2 regions of the Aeromonas sp. MTB genome follow, and region 2 is predicted to be linked to the other one. Evidence: predicted binding sites of a transcription regulator. Region 2 holds the regulator's gene; the other holds the start of a gene.
The links. The regulator sigma-54, encoded in region 2, starts transcription at its own class of promoters, with help from an activator protein. The targets are predictions, from matches to a motif close to TGGCACNGTTTTNGCTT.
Positions count from the first base shown of each region.

Region 1: a site for sigma-54 is predicted at 2,097-2,113, ahead of flgB (flagellar basal body rod protein FlgB). Genes of this name have one in related genera too.

Region 1 is NZ_CP147026.1:2,916,092-2,921,316, forward strand. It holds gene flgE (flagellar hook protein FlgE) at 1-484, opposite strand, end outside; gene WBR25_RS13355 (flagellar hook assembly protein FlgD) at 495-1,235, opposite strand; gene flgC (flagellar basal body rod protein FlgC) at 1,251-1,670, opposite strand; gene flgB (flagellar basal body rod protein FlgB) at 1,670-2,068, opposite strand; gene WBR25_RS13370 (CheR family methyltransferase) at 2,364-3,188, opposite strand; gene WBR25_RS13375 (chemotaxis protein CheV) at 3,206-4,117, opposite strand; gene flgA (flagellar basal body P-ring formation chaperone FlgA) at 4,262-4,945, shown strand; gene flgM (flagellar biosynthesis anti-sigma factor FlgM) at 5,037-5,225, shown strand, end outside.
Region 2 is NZ_CP147026.1:343,781-349,005, forward strand. It holds gene WBR25_RS01635 (KpsF/GutQ family sugar-phosphate isomerase) at 1-114, shown strand, start outside; gene kdsC (3-deoxy-manno-octulosonate-8-phosphatase KdsC) at 114-668, shown strand; gene lptC (LPS export ABC transporter periplasmic protein LptC) at 665-1,225, shown strand; gene lptA (lipopolysaccharide transport periplasmic protein LptA) at 1,212-1,739, shown strand; gene lptB (LPS export ABC transporter ATP-binding protein) at 1,743-2,468, shown strand; gene WBR25_RS01660 (RNA polymerase factor sigma-54) at 2,534-3,973, shown strand; gene hpf (ribosome hibernation promoting factor) at 3,994-4,281, shown strand; gene ptsN (PTS IIA-like nitrogen regulatory protein PtsN) at 4,284-4,730, shown strand; gene rapZ (RNase adapter RapZ) at 4,776-5,225, shown strand, end outside.

The DNA of each region.
Region 1 (5,225 bases), 2.0 Mb from region 2:
TCTTAGTTGTCTTGATTGGTTCACCGGCCTTGTCAGGTATCTGAATCGGCTTGGTCGCATTGATACTTACCGCCTTAGGCGTGCCATCGGCGTTGATTTCGTAACCTTGCAGATAATGGCCCTGATTGTTGACCATATAGCTGTTTTCATTGAGCTTGAAGGCACCGGCACGGGTGTAGGTGCGATCCAGATTGGTCAGACCGTCAGAGGTCACAAAGAAGCCGTTACCCTGAATAGCCAGATCCAGTGCGTTATTGGTAAATTGCAGCGCCCCTTGGTGGAACTGCTGAGCAACCGCACCTGTCGCCACACCGTTACCGACCTGGGTCTTGGCATTGACAAAAATGGAGTTGGCGTAGACATCCGCAAACTCGGCACGGGACTCTTTAAAGCCCATGGTGTTAACGTTGGCAATGTTGTTGGCGGTGACGTTCAAGTCTTTTTGTGCCGCGTTGACACCGCTCAAGGCATTGTTAAATGACATATCCAGCTCCTTAGATCGATGCTGTCGACGTGGTTTTTGACGGTGTAACCGTCTGGTTTGAATTAGTTCCTGAAATTTGCAAGATGCTACTCAACAGCGTGCTACCCAAGCCTTTCACGTTAAGCATTGTCGGATTGCTCGCATTGCCCAGCGCCACACTATCCACCTTGCCGTAAGCATAAGCAGCAATACTTTCGGATTTGCCATCCAGAGTACCGCTTGCCTTAATCACATATTTACCTGACTTGACCCGCTTTCCATCTTTGTCTGTGCCATCCCAGGCAACTTCAACGTTGCCTCGCTGCTCCCCTTCGAGAGAGAATTCCTTGATAACCTGGCCTTTTTCATCTTCGATGGTGACCTTGACGCTCGAATATTTATTCGTCGTTCCCACAGCCACAACACCGGGGAGAGAGCCCTCCTTATCCAGATAGCCGGTATTGCTCTGCAACAGCACATTTTGTCCCACCAATGCGGAGGCTTGCAGCGCCTGACTGGAGATCATCTGGTCATTAAGCTTACCCATCTGAGTGGACAAACTGCTGATCCCCTCAGATGTCGACATGGATGCCATCTGGGAGAGCATCTGGGCGTTATCAACAGGCTTGAAAGGATCCTGATACGACAGCTGCATGGTCAGCAGCTTTAGAAAGGAAGCCTGATCCAGCTCTTTCTTGGGCGTCGTGGTGGTGCCTGTCGCCTGGGTCGTGGTACGGCTTATACCGTTAGCACTGTTGGTTGTATCGACCATGCTGCATCCCTCCTATCAGGACTTGCCAAGCTGGAGCGTCTGCTGCAGCATCTTTTTGGCCGAATCTGCAACCTGTACGTTGGTCTGGTAGCTGCGCGAGGCGTTGATCATGTCGGCCATCTCTTCAACCATATTGACGTTTGGTTTGAAGATAAAACCGTCTTTGTCCGCCATCGGGTGGTTGGGGTTGTACTCTTTAAGCAGTGGCGCTTTGCTCTCGACAATCCCCTTCACCTCAACCCCAACTGAGCCTTGCTTGTCAGACATCGCCTGATCGAGCTGGGCGGCAAAGACTGGCCGCCTAGCGTGGTAAGTATTTTCCACACTGGAGCTGACGCTGTCCGCGTTGGCCATGTTGCTGGCAACCGTGTTGAGGCGCACTGACTGTGCGCTCATAGCCGAGCCTGCTATGTCAAAGACCTTGAACAAACTCATCACTGCTCTCCTTTCAGGGCCTTGAGCAGGCCACTGATCTTGCTATTCATAAATTCAAGGGAGGTTTGATACTCGAGGCTATTGCGCAGAAATTCGCTGCGCTCCTGCTGCACATCGACTGTATTGCCGTCACCGGTATCCGGTTGCAGCGGGTTGCGATATTGCACGGTACCCGGGGCGTCCATATTCAAGGCAAAGTGCTTTTCGCTGGTCGTTGCCAAACCAAACCCCTGATGCGACTGGGCCTCCTGCAATGCCTGAGCAAAATTGATATCCCTGGCTTTGAAGCCCGGGGTATCTGCGTTGGCAATATTGCTGGAAAGCACCTCAGCACGCTTGGCGCGAACGCTTATGGTGTGTTGATGCACACCGAATGCCTTGTCAAATGAAAGAGCCATAGCACACCTCCTGCTTGGTTTATTTTGCCTGCAAGAGGTGTGCCATAAGCAAATCACTCAGTTCGATGGTTTGGGTATGAGCACATTTCAGACCGAAAACGGCAGGAGCATCTCGTGCCTTGAGTCAGACGGCATCATTTGGCCACCTTAAGGTTGCAACCACTTTTGCAGTGGCGAGATATGGTAGGTAAATAGAAAGACTGAGCTGTAGATTAAGAAAGAGGGAAGCTCGTAGCTTCCCTCTTTGCATGGACTAGCAATATTCGGCAGACCCCGAATATCAAGGCCATCAGGCCTATTTGACCTTGTAGACAATCCCCGGATTGCAGCGGATCATCTCGAACCGATCGGTTAACCCGGCCAGTGACTCCGACGCGCCCAGCATCAGATATCCACCGGGATTGAGACTGGCAGCAAACTGGTTGAGGATCTTCGACTTCACTTCCGGCGCAAAATAGATGAGCACGTTACGGCAAAAGATAATGTCAAACTTGCCGAGCAGACTATAACTCTCCAACAAGTTGAGTGGCCGGAAGGTGGTCAATTTTCTGACTCGCTCAGCGACCCGCATCTTGTTGTCACCGTAGGGCTCAAAAAACATCTTCTTGCGCTCCGGTGACAAACCGCGCGCCAGAGCAAGGCTATCGTAAACGCCTTCCTTACACTGATTGAGCATGGTCGTCGAAATATCCGTCCCGACAATCTGCACGCCACCAGGCAAGGTCCCCGGCTTTTTCATCTGCTGCTCCAGTGCCGTCATGGCAATGGAATAGGGCTCCTGACCTGACGAGGATGCAGCCGACCAGATCTTGATGGGGCGGCCACTTTTCCCCAACTCGGGGAAAATCTTGTCAGTAAGAAGCTGAAACGGATAGGTATCACGAAACCAGAGGGTCTCGTTGGTCGTCATGGCATCCACCACGGCCATTTTCAGGTCACGCTCTCGCACACTCATTGCACGGGTAACCAGATCAGACAGACTCTCGATGCCAAACTGAGCCATCAAAGGTGAAAGACGGCTCTTCACCAGATACTGTTTGTTATCCCCCAGCACAATTCCGCTCTGTACCGCCAGAAAGTTGCTGAACTGTTTGTATAAGTCGTCCGAAAGTGTCTTCATGCAGCTGTTCTTCTTTATTAGAGTGCGTTTTGTACGGCCTTGGCCAATTCATCAGGCTGGAACTTGGCGATAAAATTGTTCGCACCAACTTTCTGCACCATTGCCTGGTTGAATACTCCACTGAGCGAGGTATGCAGAATAACATGCAAATCCTTGAGATTGGGATTATTCCGGATCTCGGCAGTGAAGGTATAGCCATCCATTTCCGGCATTTCGATATCCGAAATAACCAGCGCAACCTGATCCTTGATAGGACCATTTTTGGTCATTTCCAGCAGCATGTTCAATGCTTCGCGGCCATCTTTTGCCAACACGCACTCGACACCGATAGCCTCAAGCGCACGTTGTACCTGTTTGCGTGCCACTGAGGAGTCATCCGCAACAAGAACAGGACGCCCCAAAGTCGGGTGGTCGACGCTGGCCTGAACCAACTCCTCACTAACATCCGTTGCAACCGGAGAAATTTCGTTCAATATCCGCTCAACATCAAGAATTTCGACCAACTCGCCGTCGACTTCAGTCACGGCAGTCATGTAGTTGATGCGACCCGCACCTTTAGGCGGAGGCAGGATGGATTCCCAGTTCATGTTGATGATGCGCTCGACCGAATGCACCAGAAAACCCTGAATAGAGCGGTTGTACTCGGAGATGATAATGAAGCATTTGCTCAGATCATCAATCGGGCGTTTGCCAACCGCCATGCTGAGGTCGATAACCGAGATCGTCTGGCCACGAATATGAGCCACTCCGCGAATGCAGGAGTTCAATTTTGGCATCACGGTCAAGGGGGGACACTGCAACACTTCACGCACTTTGAATACGTTGATGCCAAATCTTTGACGTCCATTGAGACGAAACAACAACAACTCCAGCCGGTTTTGCCCCACTAGCTGGGTACGTTGGTTGACCGAGTCCAGGATACTGGCCATAAACACTCCCTAAAAACGCTTGGCATTAATCATGCATGCGTGATGGATTGCGTCAGACTATCGATGTGACAACGAACAGATTCTGAAGCAATCATAGTTAAATATGGTGATATGCGTGAACAACTTATCGACCAACGAGCGAAAATGATTAACCGACTTTTACTCATCAGCCTCTTTTTTGGCAGCATATCTTCCAGCTACGCCTCGGACGTCACTACTTACCTGCAAGAAAAGGCACAAGAGTTCGTTTACAGCCAGCTGGATATTCCGTTGGATGCCAGAGCCGAGGTCACCTCTGCCACGCTGGATGAACGGCTCCCACTGACCCGCTGCGAAGATCTGCTCACTATCAGCTTACCAGCAAAAATGGAAATTCGCCGTAATACAACAGTTTACCTTAAGTGTGAGGAAGACAAACCCTGGGACGTCTATCTCCCGGTGCGGGTCAGCATTCAAAAGCCCTATGTCACTGTGACCAACCCCATCGCCAAGGGGGACCTGCTGAGTGAAAGCCAGCTGGTGTTGGCCTATCAGGATCAGACCCTGATCCGCGGCGACTACCTGACTGACACAACCCCTCTTATCGGAGTACGCAGCAAGCGGGAGATAAAACCCGGGCAACCCATCCGTTTGAGCCAGGTTTGTGTAGTGTGCAAAGGGGATCAGGTCACCCTGACGGCAGAAAACAGCAACTTCCAGATCAAAACCATGGCCCGAGCCTTGCAAGATGGCAGCTTCGGAGAGATCATCAAACTCGTCAATATTCGCTCCGGCAAAACCGTTGAGGGTAAAGTCAGTGCAGTAGGTGCCGTATCGGTCACTTTTTAAATCCGGATCCTTGACAACTTTTTTCTAAAGTTTTGATCTGCCGCACCGATAAACAGGTAAGCAAACCTTAAAGCAGACGAAGGTAACTAAAATGGCCATCAACAATATCAACAACTTGGCGAATAATCGGTTGCAAAATACCGCTAATAGCCAGGGGACAGGCAGCAAGTCAGTCACCTCATCGCCCGAAAACAAAGCGGCTACTGTCAAGCTGGACTCCGTCTCCTTGACCAGTGAGGCGCAACAATTGCAAAAGATGCAACAAAACCTCAATACCGCC
Region 2 (5,225 bases):
GCGGTCAAGCTGATGGAAACGAGAAAAATCAACGGATTACTGGTAGTGGATGAAGAGAAACGCCCGCTCGGCGCCTTCAACATGCACGACCTGCTGAAAGCCGGAGTCATTTGATGCAAAACGTACCGACCCTCTATGGTCCGGTGACGCGCAGCCAGTTCGACAAGGCGGCGCAAATCCGCCTGCTGGTGTGCGATGTGGACGGGGTGCTCTCCAACGGCCTCATCTACATGGGAAACAACGGCGAAGAGCTGAAAACCTTCTGCACCCGCGATGGTGCGGGCATGCGAGCACTGCTCAATGCCGGGATCGAGATCGCCATCATCACCGGGCGCAACTCCCGTATCGTCAGCGATCGGATGAAAAGCCTGGGGGTGGCTCATGTGGTGCAGGGGGCTGATAAAAAGCTGCCTCACTTCGAAGCGCTGCTGGCCAAGCTGGGGCTGACTGCTGAACAGGCCGCCTATATGGGCGATGACACCATCGATCTGCCGGTGATGGCCGCCTGTGGCTTGGGTATCGCGGTGGCCGATGCCCATCCGCTGGTGCTGAGCCGTGCCGATATGGTGACTCGGCTTGGCGGTGGCATGGGCGCGGTGCGCGAGGTGTGTGACCTCATTTTGCAGGCGCAGGGCCACGACGATTATCAGCCCGAGGCCTCGGTATGAGCAGACAGACCCTGTTGTTTGCCCTGCTGTTTCTGGTCGCGCTGGTTGCCTGGCAGTTGGGCAAGGTTGAGCTGGTGCCTGAGAGCGCCGTCAAAATCGAAAACTATCAGCCGGATTTTGTCGCCAAAGATCTGGTGACCACCCGTTTTGATATCAACGGCAAGCGCACCGAGCGGCTGGAGTCGACCTACGCCGAGTATTATCAAATCCTCGAGCAGGCCACCTTCGACAAGCCGGTGGTCTACATGTATGACGATCAGGGTGCCGCCGAGTGGAAGGTGACCGCCGAAACCGGCGTGCTCAACACCGGCGACAACGTCATCCTGCGGGACAAGGTGCATCTGGATGGTCTGCTGCCCACCTCTTTCATCTCCACACTGGATACCCCCTATCTGGAGCTGGATCTGGTGACACAGGATGTGCGCAGCAACCGGGAAGTGAACATTCTGGGTCGGGATTTCCAGACCCAAGGGGTTGGCCTCAAGGGCCATCTGGACCGCAAATATTTTGAGTTACTGGATCAAGGCCATGCCATCTATTTCAATGAAAAACGCTAATCTGGCCCTCGCAGCCCTGTTGTTGTGTGGTGCGGTGACAGCCAAAGAGTCCGACTTTGCCGAGAAGGTCTACGTCGATGCCGTCAAACAGGTGGCCGAGATGCAGGACAACCGCATCACCTTCGAAGAGGATGTCACCATCAATCAGGGCACCATCCGGATCAAGGCTGACAAGGTGGTAGTGACCCGTTCCGGCGAGAAAGGGGCCGAGGTGATGACTGCCTACGGCAAGCCCGCCACCTTCTTCCAGATCCTGGATAACGGCAAGCCGGTCAATGCCCACGGCAACACTATCCGCTACGAGCTGAAGAACCGGCTGGTGACCATCACCGGCAACGGTCAGCTCAAGCAGGAAGATAGCCAGGTCAATGGCGATCTGATCCGCTACGACATCGTCAAACAGAAGATGATCGCCGAGAGCAAGAGCCCGAGCCAGCGGGTCAAAACCGTGTTCCTGCCGGATCAGGTAGAGAATTTCGACAAGCCCGCCGACCAGAAGAAGCAGGAAAAATAAGCCATGGCAGTGTTAAAAGCAGTGGGCCTGCAGAAGAGCTACAAGCGCCGCATGGTGGTAAGTGACGTCAGCCTTGAAGTGGGCACTGGCCAGATTGTCGGCCTGCTCGGCCCCAACGGGGCGGGCAAGACCACCTCCTTCTACATGATCGTGGGGCTGGTACAGCGCGATGCCGGTCTCATCACCATCGACGATCAGGACATCAGCCTGCAGCCCATGCATGTGCGGGCCCGCAACGGTATCGGTTACCTGCCGCAGGAGGCCTCCATTTTCCGTCGCCTGTCGGTGTTCGACAACCTGATGGGGGTGATGCAGACCCGCAAAGGGTTGAGCCGTGAGGAGCGTGAGGACAAGGTTCAGCAACTGCTGGAAGAGTTCAATATCACCCACATTCGCGACAACCTGGGTCAGAGCCTCTCCGGCGGTGAGCGCCGTCGGGTCGAGATCGCCCGTGCGCTGGCGGCCGAGCCGCGTTTTATTCTGCTGGATGAACCCTTTGCAGGGGTTGACCCGATTTCTGTGATAGACATCAAGAAGATCATTCAGCATCTGAAAGATAGAGGCCTTGGCGTCTTGATTACCGACCACAACGTCAGAGAGACTCTGGACGTATGTGAGAAGGCCTATATCGTCAGCCACGGCAAGATGATTGCCGAAGGTGCACCGGCTGACATCCTTGCCGATGAGCAGGTCAAGCGCGTCTATTTGGGCGATCAATTCAGTCTATAGTAAGGGGGCATGCCTTCATTTCCTTTGACGAGTGCCTCGCTGAACATAAGGATATCCCGACGTAGATGAAGCCGACATTACAGTTGCGTCTCGGTCAGTCCCTGACCATGACGCCGCAATTACAACAAGCGATTCGTCTGCTCCAGCTCTCCACTCTGGAACTTCAGCAGGAAATTCAGCAAGCGCTCGAAAACAACCCTCTGCTGGAGCAGGAAGAGAGCGAGACGCAAGAGACCAGTCCGGAAGCGCCGGTCGATGCCAGCCAGCTGGATTCCAGCGATGCCATGGCCCAAGAGCAGATGCCGGATGAGTTGCCGGTGGATACCACCTGGGACGAGGTTTACTCTGCCGGCACCGCCCAGAGCGCGGGCCCCATCCACGATGGGGAAGATAGCGTCTATCAGGGAGAGACCACCGAAAACCTGCAGGATTATCTGTTGTGGCAGATGCGGCTCACACCGTTCAGCGATGTGGATGCCGCCATCGCGCTCGCCATCATCGATGCCATCGACGAATCCGGTTATCTGACCGTTGCGCTGGAGGATATTCAGGCTGCCGTCACCAGCGATGACGTAGAGGTGGAACTCGATGAGGTCGAGGCGGTACTCAAGCGGGTGCAGCACTTCGATCCGGTCGGCATTGCTGCCCGTTCTGTGCAGGAGTGTTTGCTGATCCAGCTGGATCAGTATGACCCGCAGACCCCCTGGCTCAACGAGGCCAAGGAGGTGATCCTCGAGCACATGGAGCTGCTCGGCAACCGGGATTACCGCACCCTCGCCCGCAAGACAAAACTCAAAGAGAGCGACCTCAAGGAGGTGCTGGATCTGATCCAGCTGCTGGAGCCGCGCCCCGGCAATGGCATCATCCAGAGCGACTCCCAGTACGTGATCCCCGACGTCTCCGTGGTCAAGAAGGGCAGCAAGTGGGTGGTCGAGCTCAATCCCGACTCTGCCCCCCGCATCCGGGTCAACGAGACCTATGCCGCCATGGCCCGCAACGCCCGCAGCAGCACCGACACCCAGTTTATCCGCTCCCATTTGCAGGAAGCCAAGTGGTTCATCAAGAGCCTGGAAAGTCGCAATGACACCCTGCTGAAAGTGGCCAGTTGCATTGTCGAGCAGCAACAGGGCTTTTTCGAGTATGGTGAAGAGGCGATGAAGCCGATGGTGCTCAATGACATCGCCGAAGCGGTAGAGATGCATGAGTCGACCATCTCCCGGGTGACGACCCAGAAGTACATGCATACCCCCCGTGGTATCTTCGAATTGAAGTTTTTTTTCTCCAGCCATGTGAACACCGAAGGAGGAGGAGAGTGCTCATCGACCGCAATTCGCGCGCTCATCAAGAAGCTGGTCACGGCAGAGAATCCTGCCAAGCCGTTAAGTGATAGCAAGATCGCGGATTTGCTGGCCGAACAGGGTATTATGGTGGCGAGACGCACGATCGCTAAGTATCGCGAATCCTTGTTTATCCCACCTTCCAATCAGCGCAAACGCCTGGTTTAGGCAAACAAAAGGATGATGTTATGCAAATTAACCTGACCGGACACCATGTCGAGATCACCGAAGCTCTGCGTGATTATGTGAATAACAAATTTGCCAAACTCGAGCGTCACTTCGACCACATCAACAATGTTCATGTGGTGCTTAGCGTGGAAAAACTGAACCAGATAGCGGAAGCCAAATTGCACGTCAGCGGTGGCGAAGTGTTTGCCAACTCTGAACATGCCGATATGTATGCTGCGATAGACACCTTGCTCGACAAGCTGGACAGGCAGATCATCAAGCACAAAGATAAGTTAAATAAAAAATAACCATGCAACTTGAACACATACTGAGTCGGGACTGCACCAAGAGTGCAGTCCCTTGTACCAGCAAGAAACGCGCCCTCGAAATCATCAGCGAGCTGGCCGCCGAGCGCCTTGGCACCTCCCGCCAGGCGCTGTTCGAATGCTTGCTGGCCCGCGAAAAAATGGGTAGTACTGGGATCGGTGCCGGTATTGCAATCCCCCACGGTCGCATTGACGATGAGTTCCCGCCAACCGCGATCCTGATGACCTTTGCCGACCCTATTCCTTTCGACTCCATCGACAATCAACCGGTTGACCTGCTGTTTGCCTTGCTGGTGCCGGAAAGCGAGTGCAAGCAGCATCTCAAGACCCTTTCTCTGATGGCTTCCAAGCTGGGTGACAAGGCGGTTTGCCGCCAGTTGCGTCAGGCAACCAGCGACGAAGAGCTCTATCAGATCATGATCTCGGCCTGACAGCAGGCCAAGGATGAGACACCCGTTTTGGCGTGAGGGAACAAGATGCAGTTAATCGTGGTAAGTGGACGTTCGGGCTCCGGTAAAACGGTAGCCCTGCGAGTGCTGGAAGATCTGGGTTACTACTGTGTGGACAACCTGCCGGTCAATCTGCTGCCCCAGCTGATTGTGTCGGTGGAGAGCCAGTATGACAAACTGGCGGTCAGCATCGATGTGCGCAACCTGCCGAGCGATCCGGAGAAACTGGAAAATCTGCTGGCACAGGTGCGCAATGAGGGGCGGGTAGAGTTCTCCAGCTTTTTCTTCGACGCTGACAATGGCACTCTGCTCAAGCGCTATGGCGAGAGCCGCCGCTTGCACCCCCTCTCACGCAACAAGCTGTCGCTGGATGAGGCAATACGTCAGGAGACCCACCTGCTGGCGCCACTCTCCTCGACCGCTGACCTGCGCATCGACACCACCACCCTCAGCATTCACGACCTGAGCGAGCTCATC